Regions from separate parts of the Kineococcus auxinigenes genome, predicted to be linked through region 1. Evidence: riboswitches for the same ligand, from Rfam matches in the RefSeq annotation. Region 1 holds a riboswitch; the other holds the start of a gene.
The links. Region 1 has a riboswitch for glycine ahead of gcvP (aminomethyl-transferring glycine dehydrogenase). Riboswitches for the same ligand answer to the same signal wherever they lie in the genome.

Region 1 (4,875 bases):
GTGTCCCCGAATTCACCCTCCGTGACCAGAGGGGCGGGTCCGGGGCCGGGCCCGCTGGTCGAGGACCACGTCCAGCAGGCGGTCGAACTGCTCGGCCACTCGCCGTGCCGCCACGGGGCGCAGCGCGTGCAGCGGCTTGCCCGCTCCCTGCGACTGCGGCACGGCCACCCGGTCGGGCAGCGGTTCCAGGACCAGGTCGCCGAACAGCGAGCGCAGCTCCTCCAGGCGGAAGCGCTGCTCGCCCGAGCGGGGGGAGTACCGGTTCACCAGGACGCCGGCCACCCGGGGCCCCGAGCGCAGCGCCGCGATCTCGTCCAGCGTGCGGCCCACCGCGGCCACCGAGAAGCGGCTGGCGTCGGAGACCACGACGACGGCGTCGCTGGCGCGCCAGGCCGAGCGGGTCAGCCCGCCCAGCGACGGCGGGCAGTCCAGCAGGGCGAGCTGGTGGTCGTCGAGCTTGCGCAGCGCGCGCCGCAGGCCCTCCAGGTCGGCCTCCTGGGGGTCGGGCGCGTCCAGCCCGGCGGAGGCGGCCGAGCCGCTCACCACGTCGAGCAGCCCGGGGTGGTCGTCCACCCACCCGCTGGGGGCCACCGCGGACTCCGCCACGCGGCGCTTGGGGGTGCGCAGCACCGCGGCCACGTCGTGCGCGCGCTGCGCGGTCACGTCCAGCCCGGAGGTCGCGTCGGCCTGGGGGTCGAGGTCGACGACGAGGGTGCTGAGGGAGCGGTGCAGGGCGGCGGAGGCCAGGCCCAGGGTCACCGACGTCTTGCCCACGCCACCCTTCGCGCTGCAGACGGTCACGGTGATCATCGCGAGAGGATACCGGTCCGCGCGGCCCGGACCGCCCGCCCCGCAGCGGGATCGGTCCTCGCGCGGTCCTGCGCACCAGCGCACCGGGAGCACCGGTGGCCTACAGTGACCCCGGAAGCTGGCTGCGCATCCCGCGCGGGAGAGACCCCGGTCCGGCCGGGGCGCCGAAGGGGCAACATCCCCGGAACCTCTCAGGCGGAAGGACCGCGGGGGACAGGCCGCTCTGGAGGTCCCGCCGCGCGGGCCGACAGACGGGGGCGTCCCGACCGCCGCGACCCCCGGAGCCCCCGTGACCGCCACCGCACCCGTCCCCACCGGTACCGCGCCCGCCGTTCCCACCCTCGGCGCGAGCGCGCCGCCGCCCTTCACCGGCCGGCACATCGGCCCCGACGCCGCCCAGGCCGCCCGCATGCTCGCCACCGTCGGTCTGCCCTCCCCCCAGGAGCTCGTCGCGCGCGCCGTGCCCGCCGGCATCCTGGAGCAGCCCGGCGCCCTGGACCTGCCGCCGGCGCTGGACGAGGCGTCGGTCACCTCGGCCCTGCGCGAGCTGGCGGCGCGCAACCGCGTGGTCCCCTCGATGATCGGCCTGGGCTACCACGGCACCCGCACCCCCGCGGTGGTGCGGCGCAACGTCCTGGAGGACCCCGCCTGGTACACGGCGTACACGCCCTACCAGCCGGAGATCTCCCAGGGCCGGCTGGAGGCGCTGCTGAACTTCCAGACCGCGGTGGCCGACCTGACCGGCCTGGACGTGGCGAACGCCTCCCTGCTCGACGAGGGCACCGCCGCCGCCGAGGCGATGACCCTGGCCCGCCGCGTCTCCAGGGCGCCCGCCGGTGCGGTGTTCGCCGTCGACGCCGACGTGCTGCCGCAGACCCTGGCGGTGCTGCGCACCCGTGCGGTCCCGCTGGGCATCGAACTGGTGAGCGTGGACCTGGACGCCGCCGACCCGCTGGCGGTGCTGGGGGAGCGGGCGCTGTTCGGGCTGCTCGTGCAGTACCCGGGCACCAGCGGGCGGGTGCGCGACCTGGCGGGCGTCGTGAGCGCGGCCAAGGAGCGCGGTGCGGTGGCCGTGGCCGCCGCGGACCTGCTCGCCCTGGCGCTGCTGCGCGCACCGGGCGAGTTCGGCGTCGACGTCGCCGTGGGTTCCTCCCAGCGCTTCGGCGTGCCGATGTTCGCCGGGGGGCCGCACGCGGCGTACGTGGCCGTGCGCAAGGGGCTGGAGCGCAACCTGCCCGGACGCCTCGTGGGCGTCTCGAAGGACGCCGACGGGGCACCCGCCTACCGCCTGGCCCTGCAGACGCGCGAGCAGCACATCCGCCGCGACCGCGCCACCAGCAACATCTGCACCGCCCAGGTCCTGCTGGCGGTGGTGGCCGGCTGCTACGCCGTGCACCACGGCCCCGAGGGGCTGCGCTCGATCGCCGCGCAGGTCGCCGGCACCGCCGCCCACCTGGCCGCCTCGCTGCGCGCCGGCGGGGTGGAGGTCGTGCACGGGGAGTTCTTCGACACCGTCCTGGCCCACGTGCCCGGCCGCGCGCGCGACGTGGTGGCCGCCGCCCTGCGGGCGGGGGTGAACCTGCGCCTGGTCGACGACGACCACGTCGGCCTGACCTGCGACGAGACCACCGGGCCGCAGCAGGTGGCCGCGGCGCTGGCCGGTTTCGGGCTGCGGCCCCTCGAGCAGGCCCCGGCCCACGCCCTGCCCGCCGCGCTGCTGCGGACCTCGCCGTTCCTGACGCACCCGGTGTTCTCGCAGCACCGCTCGGAGACGGCGATGCTGCGCTACCTGCGCCGGCTCTCCGACGCCGACTACGCCCTGGACCGCGGGATGATCCCGCTGGGCTCGTGCACCATGAAGCTCAACGCCACCACCGAGCTGGAACCGATGTCCTGGCCGGAGTTCGCCGACCTGCACCCGTACGCGCCCGCCGACCAGCTCGCCGGCACCGCGCAGCTCGTCGCCGACCTGGAGCGCTGGCTGGCGGAGCTCACCGGCTACGACGCGGTGTCCCTGCAGCCCAACGCCGGATCGCAGGGCGAGTTCGCCGGGCTGCTCGCGATCCGCGCCCACCACCGCTCGCGCGGCGAGGAGCACCGCACCGTCTGCCTGATCCCGAGCTCCGCGCACGGCACCAACGCCGCCAGCGCCGTCATGGCCGGCCTGCGCGTCGTCGTCGTGGCCTGCGACGAGGACGGGAACGTCGACCTGGGCGACCTGCGCGCCAAGGTCGCCGAGCACGCCGCCGACCTCGCGGCGATCATGGTGACGTACCCCTCCACCCACGGGGTGTACGAGGAGTCGATCCGCGAGGTGTGCGCCCTGGTGCACGGCGCCGGCGGGCAGGTGTACGTCGACGGCGCGAACCTCAACGCGCTCGTCGGCCTGGCCCGTCCCGGCCGGTTCGGCGCGGACGTCTCCCACCTGAACCTGCACAAGACGTTCTGCGTCCCGCACGGCGGTGGCGGACCCGGCGTCGGGCCGGTCGCGGTGCGCGCCCACCTGGCGCGGTTCCTGCCCGCCACCTCCCCGGACGCCGATCCCGAGCGCGTCGGCATGGTGTCCTCCGCCCCGTTCGGCTCCGCCGGGATCCTGCCGATCTCCTGGGCGTACGTGCGGCTCATGGGAGCCGAGGGGCTGCGCGCCGCCACGGTGCAGGCCGTGCTCAGCGCCAACCACGTCGCCGCCCGGCTGTCCGAGGCGTTCCCGGTGCTGTACCGCGGGCCCGGCGGCCTGGTGGCCCACGAGTGCGTCCTGGACCTGCGGCCGATGACGGCGGCCACCGGGGTGACGGTGGAGGACGTCGCCAAGCGGCTCATCGACTTCGGGTTCCACGCCCCGACGATGTCGTTCCCCGTCGCGGGAACCCTCATGGTCGAGCCCACCGAGAGCGAGGACCTCGCCGAGGTCGACAGGTTCTGCGACGCGATGCTCGCCATCGCCGACGAGGTCCGCGAGATCGAGGAGGGCCGCTGGGCGGTGGCCGACTCCCCGCTGCGGCACGCTCCGCACACCGCCGCGTCCCTCGTGGGGGAGTGGAGCCACCCGTACACCCGCGCCGAGGCCGTCTACCCGAACGGGCTGGACCCCCGCGCGAAGTACTGGCCGCCGGTGCGCCGCGTCGACGGCGCCGCCGGCGACCGCAACCTGGTGTGCTCCTGCCCGCCGCTGGAGGAGCTCGCCGAGGGCTGAGCGGCGGCCCGGTTCAGCGCCCGTCCGTCCCGGCGAGGGTGGGCGGGCCGGCGGGGCCGTCGCTGCCGGCGGGGTACTCGCGCAGCGGCGCGGCCCCGCGCTGCCAGGCGGCCAGGACCGGCTCGACGATGCGCCAGCCCTCCTCGGCCTCCGCGGCGTGCGCCGACAGCCGGGTGTCCCCGGCCAGCACGGCCAGCAGCAGCTGCCCGTAGGGACCGGGTTCCTGCCGGGCCAGGTCGGCGCCCATCTCGACGCCCTCCAGCTCGAACGGGTCGCCGGCGCCGTTGAGGTCGAAGCGCAGCGAGACCCGGTCGGGGTCCAGCTGCAGGCGCAGCTCGTTGCGGTGCGGCTTCGGCCCGGCGAACACCGCGTGCGGCACCTCGGCGAAGCGGATGACGACCTCGCGGCGGTCCGCGCCCAGGGCCTTGCCGGTGCGCAACCGGAACGGCACGCCCGCCCAGCGCCAGGTGTCCACGTGCAGCACGACCTCGGCGTACGTCTCGGTGCCGCGCGCGGCGTCCACCCCTTCGGCGTCGGTGTACGCGGCGACCTCGTGCCGGCCGTGCCGGCCGTCCACGACGCCGGCGGTGTACCGCCCGCGGGCGGTGGAGCGGGTCACCTCGTCCTCGTCGAGGGTGCGCACCGCGCGCAGCACGTCGACCTTGCGGGCGCTGAGGTCCGCCGGGCTCATCGACTGCGGCGGTTCCATCGCCACGTACGCCAGCAGCTGCAGCAGGTGGTTCTGCACCATGTCCCGCAGCGCGCCGGAGCGGTCGTAGTAGCTGGCGCGGGACTGCGCGTCCACGGTCTCGTCGAAGACGACGTCGACGGACTCCACGTGGGTGCGGTTCCACACCGACTCGAAGATCCGG
Region 2 (4,875 bases), on a different contig from region 1:
CACCTCCACGCTGCCGCCGGGGTGGCGGGCGGCGAGCTCCTCGAGGGTGAACCGCACGGCGGCGGCCAGGTCGGGACGCGGCGGGGTCGCCCCCGCGTCGAGGGCGTCCAGCGCGGCGCGCAGCGCGGTGCGCCCCTGCGCGGGGTCGGTGCGGCGGCGGGGTGGCACCGGCCCACTGTGGCACCACCCCGCCCCGGCGGGTCCCTCAGCACTCCGGGACGTTGACGCCCACCGCTGCGCCGGGGCCCACGACGGTCAGGGCGAGGCCGCCGCGGGAGGTCTCCTTGTACTCCGAGCGCATGTGCGCCCCCGTGGCGCGCATCGTGGTGATGGCGGTGTCGAGGCTGACGACGTGGGTGCCGTCGCCGCGCAGCGCGGTGCGGGCGGCGTGGACGGCGGTGGTGGCGCCCACCGCGTTGCGCTCGATGCAGGGGATCTGCACCAGCCCGGCGACGGGGTCGCAGGTCAGTCCCAGGTGGTGCTCGATCGCGATCTCGGCGGCGTTCTCGACCTGCTCGGGGGTGCCGCCGAGGACGGTGGTCAGGCCGGCGGCGGCCATGGCGCTGGCGGAACCCACCTCGCCCTGGCAGCCGACCTCGGCGCCGGAGATGGAACCGGTCTCCTTCAGCACGATCCCGACGCCACCGGCGGCGAGCAGGAAGTCCACGGTGCTGGCGTCGTCGGCGCCGGGGGTGAAGCGGCGGTGGAAGTGCAGCACGGCGGGCACGATGCCGGCGGCGCCGTTGGTGGGGGCGGTGACGACGCGGCCACCCGCGGCGTTCTCCTCGTTGACGGCCAGCGCCCACAGGCTCAGCCAGTCCAGCGCCCGCAGCGGGTCGCCGCCCGGCCCCGCGCCCTGCGCCTCGTCCTCGGCGAGGAGCTGGCGGTGCAGGGCGGGCGCGCGGCGGCGCACCCCTAGACCGCCGGGCAGGGTGCCGTCGATCGACAGGCCGCGCTCGACGCAGGCGGCCATCGCGGCGAACACCTCCAGCAGGCCGGTGTCGACCTCCTCGCGGCTGCGGCGGTGCTCCTCGTCGCGCCGCACCAGGTCCGCCACGCCCAGGCCGGTGCGCCGGCACTGCTCCAGCAGTTCGGCGCCGGTGCGGAAGGGGTGCGGCACGTCGTCGCCGCCGGCCAGGACGGGTTCGGCGGTGTCCAGCGGGTCGTCGCGCACGAAACCCCCGCCGACGGAGTACGAGGTGCGCTCGGCGAGCACGCGCCCGCCGTCGCCGAGGGCGGTGAACACCATCCCGTTGGGGTGGGCGGGCAGCGCCTCGCGCAGCAGGCGCACGTCGGTGCCGGGGTCGAAGCGCACCGGGTGCCGGCCCAGCAGCCGCAGTTCCCCGCGCTCGCGCACGGCGTCCAGGAGCACGGGGACCGCGTCGGGGTCGACGGCCTCGGGGCGGTGCCCCAGCAACCCCAGCACGACGGCGCGGTCGGAGCCGTGGCCGCGGCCGGTGGCCCCGAGCGAGCCGTGCAGGTCCACCCGCACCGCGGTGACCCGTTCCAGCAGCCCGTCGTCGGCGAGGCCCTGCGCGAAGCGCAGGGCGGCGCGCATCGGGCCCACGGTGTGGGAGCTGGAGGGGCCGATGCCGATGGAGAACAGGTCGAAGACGCCGGCGGTCACGGGGTTCACCGGGCCCGGCGGTAGAAGGGCAGGTCGACGACCTCGGCGGGTTCGGGGCGCCCGCGCACGTCCACGGCCAGCGCGGTGCCGACCCGCGCGGCGGCCGGTTCGACGTAGGCCATGGCGATCGGGTGCCCGAGGGTGGGTGAGAGCGCGCCGCTGGTGACGGCGCCGACCGGACGCCCCTCGTGCAGCACGGGGTAGCCCTGGCGGCCGGCGCGGCGGCCGGTGCCGCGCAGGCCGACGAGGACGCGCTCGGGGGTGCGCTGCGCGAGGCGCTCCAGCGCGGCCCGGCCGGGGAACCCGGTGGGCTTGTCCAGCTTCACGACGCGGCCGAGCCCTGCGGTGTACGGGTCGACGTCGCGGGACAGCTCGTGCCCGTACAGGGGCATCCCCGCCTCCAGGCGCAGGGTGTCGCGGCAGGCCAGTCCGCACGGCACGGCGTCGTGGGCGCGCCCGGCGGCCAGCAGCGCCTCCCAGACGGAGGCGGCGCGACCGGCCGCGGTGAACACCTCGAACCCGTCCTCGCCGGTGTAGCCGGTGCGGGCGAGCAGCACGTCGACCGCGCCGTCCGCCGTGCGCAGCGATGCGGTGGTGCATCGGTAGTACCCCAGGGCGCCGAGGTCGGCGTCGACGAGCTCGCCGACGATCAGCGCGGCGGTGGGGCCCTGCACGGCCACCAGGGCGGTGCCGGCGGACTCGTCGGTGACGGTGGCGTCGAACCCTGCGGCGCGAGCGGTCAGTTCCGGCGCGACGAGGCCGGCGTTGGAGGCGTTGGCGACGACGAGGAAGTCGTCCTCGCCGAGGCGGTAGGTGACGAGGTCGTCGAGGATGCCGCCGTCCTCGTCGACGAGCAGCCCGTACGCCGCGCGAGCGACGGGCATGGCGGAGGGGCGGCCGACGAGAGCGGCGTCCAGGGCGGCGCCGGCCCGCGGGCCGCGCACGCGCACCTCCCCCATGTGGGACAGGTCGAACACGCCGGCGGTGGCGCGCACGGCGCGGTGCTCGGCCAGGTCGGAGGCGTAGCGCACGGGCATCGACCAGCCGGCGAAGTCGGTGAACGCGGCACCGAGGGCGGCGTGGGCCTCGTGCAGCGGGGAGGTGCGTGGCACGGCGGGACTCCTTCCGGGCGCGGCCGCCGGGCGCGGCTGCGCGGACCCCCTCTGTCGTGGCACCTGAGAGCTTCGCGCCCTGCGGCGCTTTCCCCGTCGGTGAGGGCCGTGCGGACCCTGCTCTCCAGAGCGGCCTGCCCGTGGCGGTCCTGGTACCTGAGAGGTTCCGGGGCGGTTGCTCCTTCGGTGCCCGGCGCTGGTGCGCGTCGGTGCTCTCCCGCCGGGGTGCGTGGCCTGCGGTGTTCGGTTGTGGCGTGCTGCCCCAGCGTCGCACGCGCGGCGGTCCGGCAGCCAGTGGCCGCCGGACCGCCCGCTCAGAGCTCGCCGGTGAGGAACTGCGCGCGCCCGTGGCCGAAGGACCAGTCCGCGTCGGAGTTCTCGACGACCGAGACGACGACGTCGCTGGGCTCGATGCCGCAGCGGTGCTGCAGGTTCTCCACCAGCAGGGCGTAGAAGCGCTCCTTCTGCTCGCGGGTGCGCTGCCTGCTGGTCATCTGCAGGACGACGACGTCGTCGGTGCGCTCGATGCCCAGGCCCGTGTCGTGGACGACCATCTCACCGGGCGCGTGCTGGTGGACGACCTGGTAGCGGTCGCCGTAGGGCACCTCGAAGGCCTCCACGACAGCGTCGTGGGCGGCGTCCAGCAGGACGGTCAGGGCCTCGGGGGTGCGACCGGCGACGAGGTCGAAGCGGAGCAGGGGCACGGGATCCTCCTCAAATATGTCTTTACATTCTGACACATCGAGAGGGTTGTGCGCCGCTGGACGACCTGCTCAGACGCCGGCGGCGCGCGCGGCGGCCTTGAGCACCTCGGCGGCGACCTGCAGGCCCTCGACACGGCCGAGGGAGACGTCCTCGTGCTCGATGTTCACGATCATCTCCGGGTCGACCTCGTGCAGGGCGGTGAGGAAGTCGGCCCAGAAGGCTGTGTCGTGCCCGCGGCCGAGGGCGACGAAGTCCCACGCGGACTCCTTCGGCCACTCGTTGACCCACTCGTCGCCGCCGAGGTTGACCCGCTCCTCGCTCGGGTCGAGGCGCCGGAAGCGGTTGTCCAGGACGCCGTGGATCGCGGCGGCGGGGTTGATGCGCACGTCCTTGGCGGCGGCGTGGAAGACCAGCGGGCCCAGGTCGCGAACGACGGCGACGGGGTCCATCTGCTGCCAGAACAGGTGCGAGGCGTCCAGCTCGACCCCGACGTTGGTGGCGCCGGTGCGCTCGACGAGCTCGCGGATGCCGGCGGGGTTGAAGACGAGGTTCTGCGGGTGCAGCTCCAGGGCGACCTTGACGTCCAGGTCGCGGGCCAGGGCGTCGATCTCGCGCCAGAACGGCGTGGCGACCTGCCACTGGTGCTCGAGCACGTCCAGCGCTGCGGAGTTCCACGCGTTGACGATCCAGTTCGGGCGGGTGGCGCCCGACTCACCGCCGGGCAGCCCGGACATCGTCACCACGCGGTGCTGGCCCAGGCGGTGCGCCAGGCGGATCGAGCGGCGCACGTCCTGGGCGTGGGCGTGGCCGATCACCTCGTTCGGGTGCAGCGGGTTGCCGTTGCAGTTGAGCCCGGCGATGGAGACACCGCTGCCCTCGAAGAGGGCCAGGAAGTCGTCGCGGGCGGCGTCGCTGACCAGCGATGTCGTCGAAGGTGGGCACGTGCACCGCCGGCAGGAAGCCACCGGTGTTCAGCTCGATCCCTTCCAGGCCGAGGTCGGCGATCACCTGGATCGCCTCGGGCAGGGACCTGTCGTGCAGGATCGCGTCGTAGACGCCGAACTTCATCCTCTGCTCCTGTTCTCAACGGTCGGTGCAGACGGCGGGGGCGGGTTCCCGCGGCACCCGCCCCCGTCGTCACGAACTGCTCACCGCCTCACCAGCGGTCGACGTGCTCCTGGATCGCCCCGCGCATCAGCCGGCTGGACTCCTCGCGCTTCTCCTCCCACGCGAAGACGCTGGCGCACAGCGCCCCGTCGAACCCGACCTCGCCGAGCGCGGTGAAGATCCCGTCGAAGTCCACCTCCCCCTCACCGATGTTCAGGTGCTGGTGGATGCGCGCGGTGGAGCCGGGCGGGTTGATGATGTACCGGAGCCCGGAAGAGCCGCGGAAGTCGAACGTGTCCGCCACGTGCACGTGCCGCACGAGGT

Region 2: linked by a shared signal. The riboswitch ahead of gcvT (glycine cleavage system aminomethyltransferase GcvT) and the one ahead of gcvP (aminomethyl-transferring glycine dehydrogenase) in region 1 are both predicted to bind glycine.

The regions. Positions count from the first base shown of each region.
Region 1 covers NZ_JBKBCT010000060.1:962-5,836, forward strand. The annotation lists gene ACRYR9_RS15135 (ParA family protein) at 13-810, opposite strand; glycine riboswitch at 937-1,027, shown strand; gene gcvP (aminomethyl-transferring glycine dehydrogenase) at 1,100-4,003, shown strand; gene ACRYR9_RS15145 (glucose-6-phosphate dehydrogenase) at 4,017-4,875, opposite strand, start outside.
Region 2 covers NZ_JBKBCT010000014.1:17,660-22,534, forward strand. The annotation lists gene ACRYR9_RS06590 (sterol carrier family protein) at 1-168, opposite strand, end outside; gene ACRYR9_RS06595 (L-serine ammonia-lyase) at 206-1,627, opposite strand; gene gcvT (glycine cleavage system aminomethyltransferase GcvT) at 1,633-2,739, opposite strand; glycine riboswitch at 2,784-2,872, opposite strand; glycine riboswitch at 2,883-2,960, opposite strand; gene ACRYR9_RS06605 (tautomerase family protein) at 3,054-3,443, opposite strand; partial or broken gene ACRYR9_RS06610 (sugar phosphate isomerase/epimerase family protein) at 3,513-4,512, opposite strand; gene ACRYR9_RS06615 (sugar phosphate isomerase/epimerase family protein) at 4,601-4,875, opposite strand, start outside.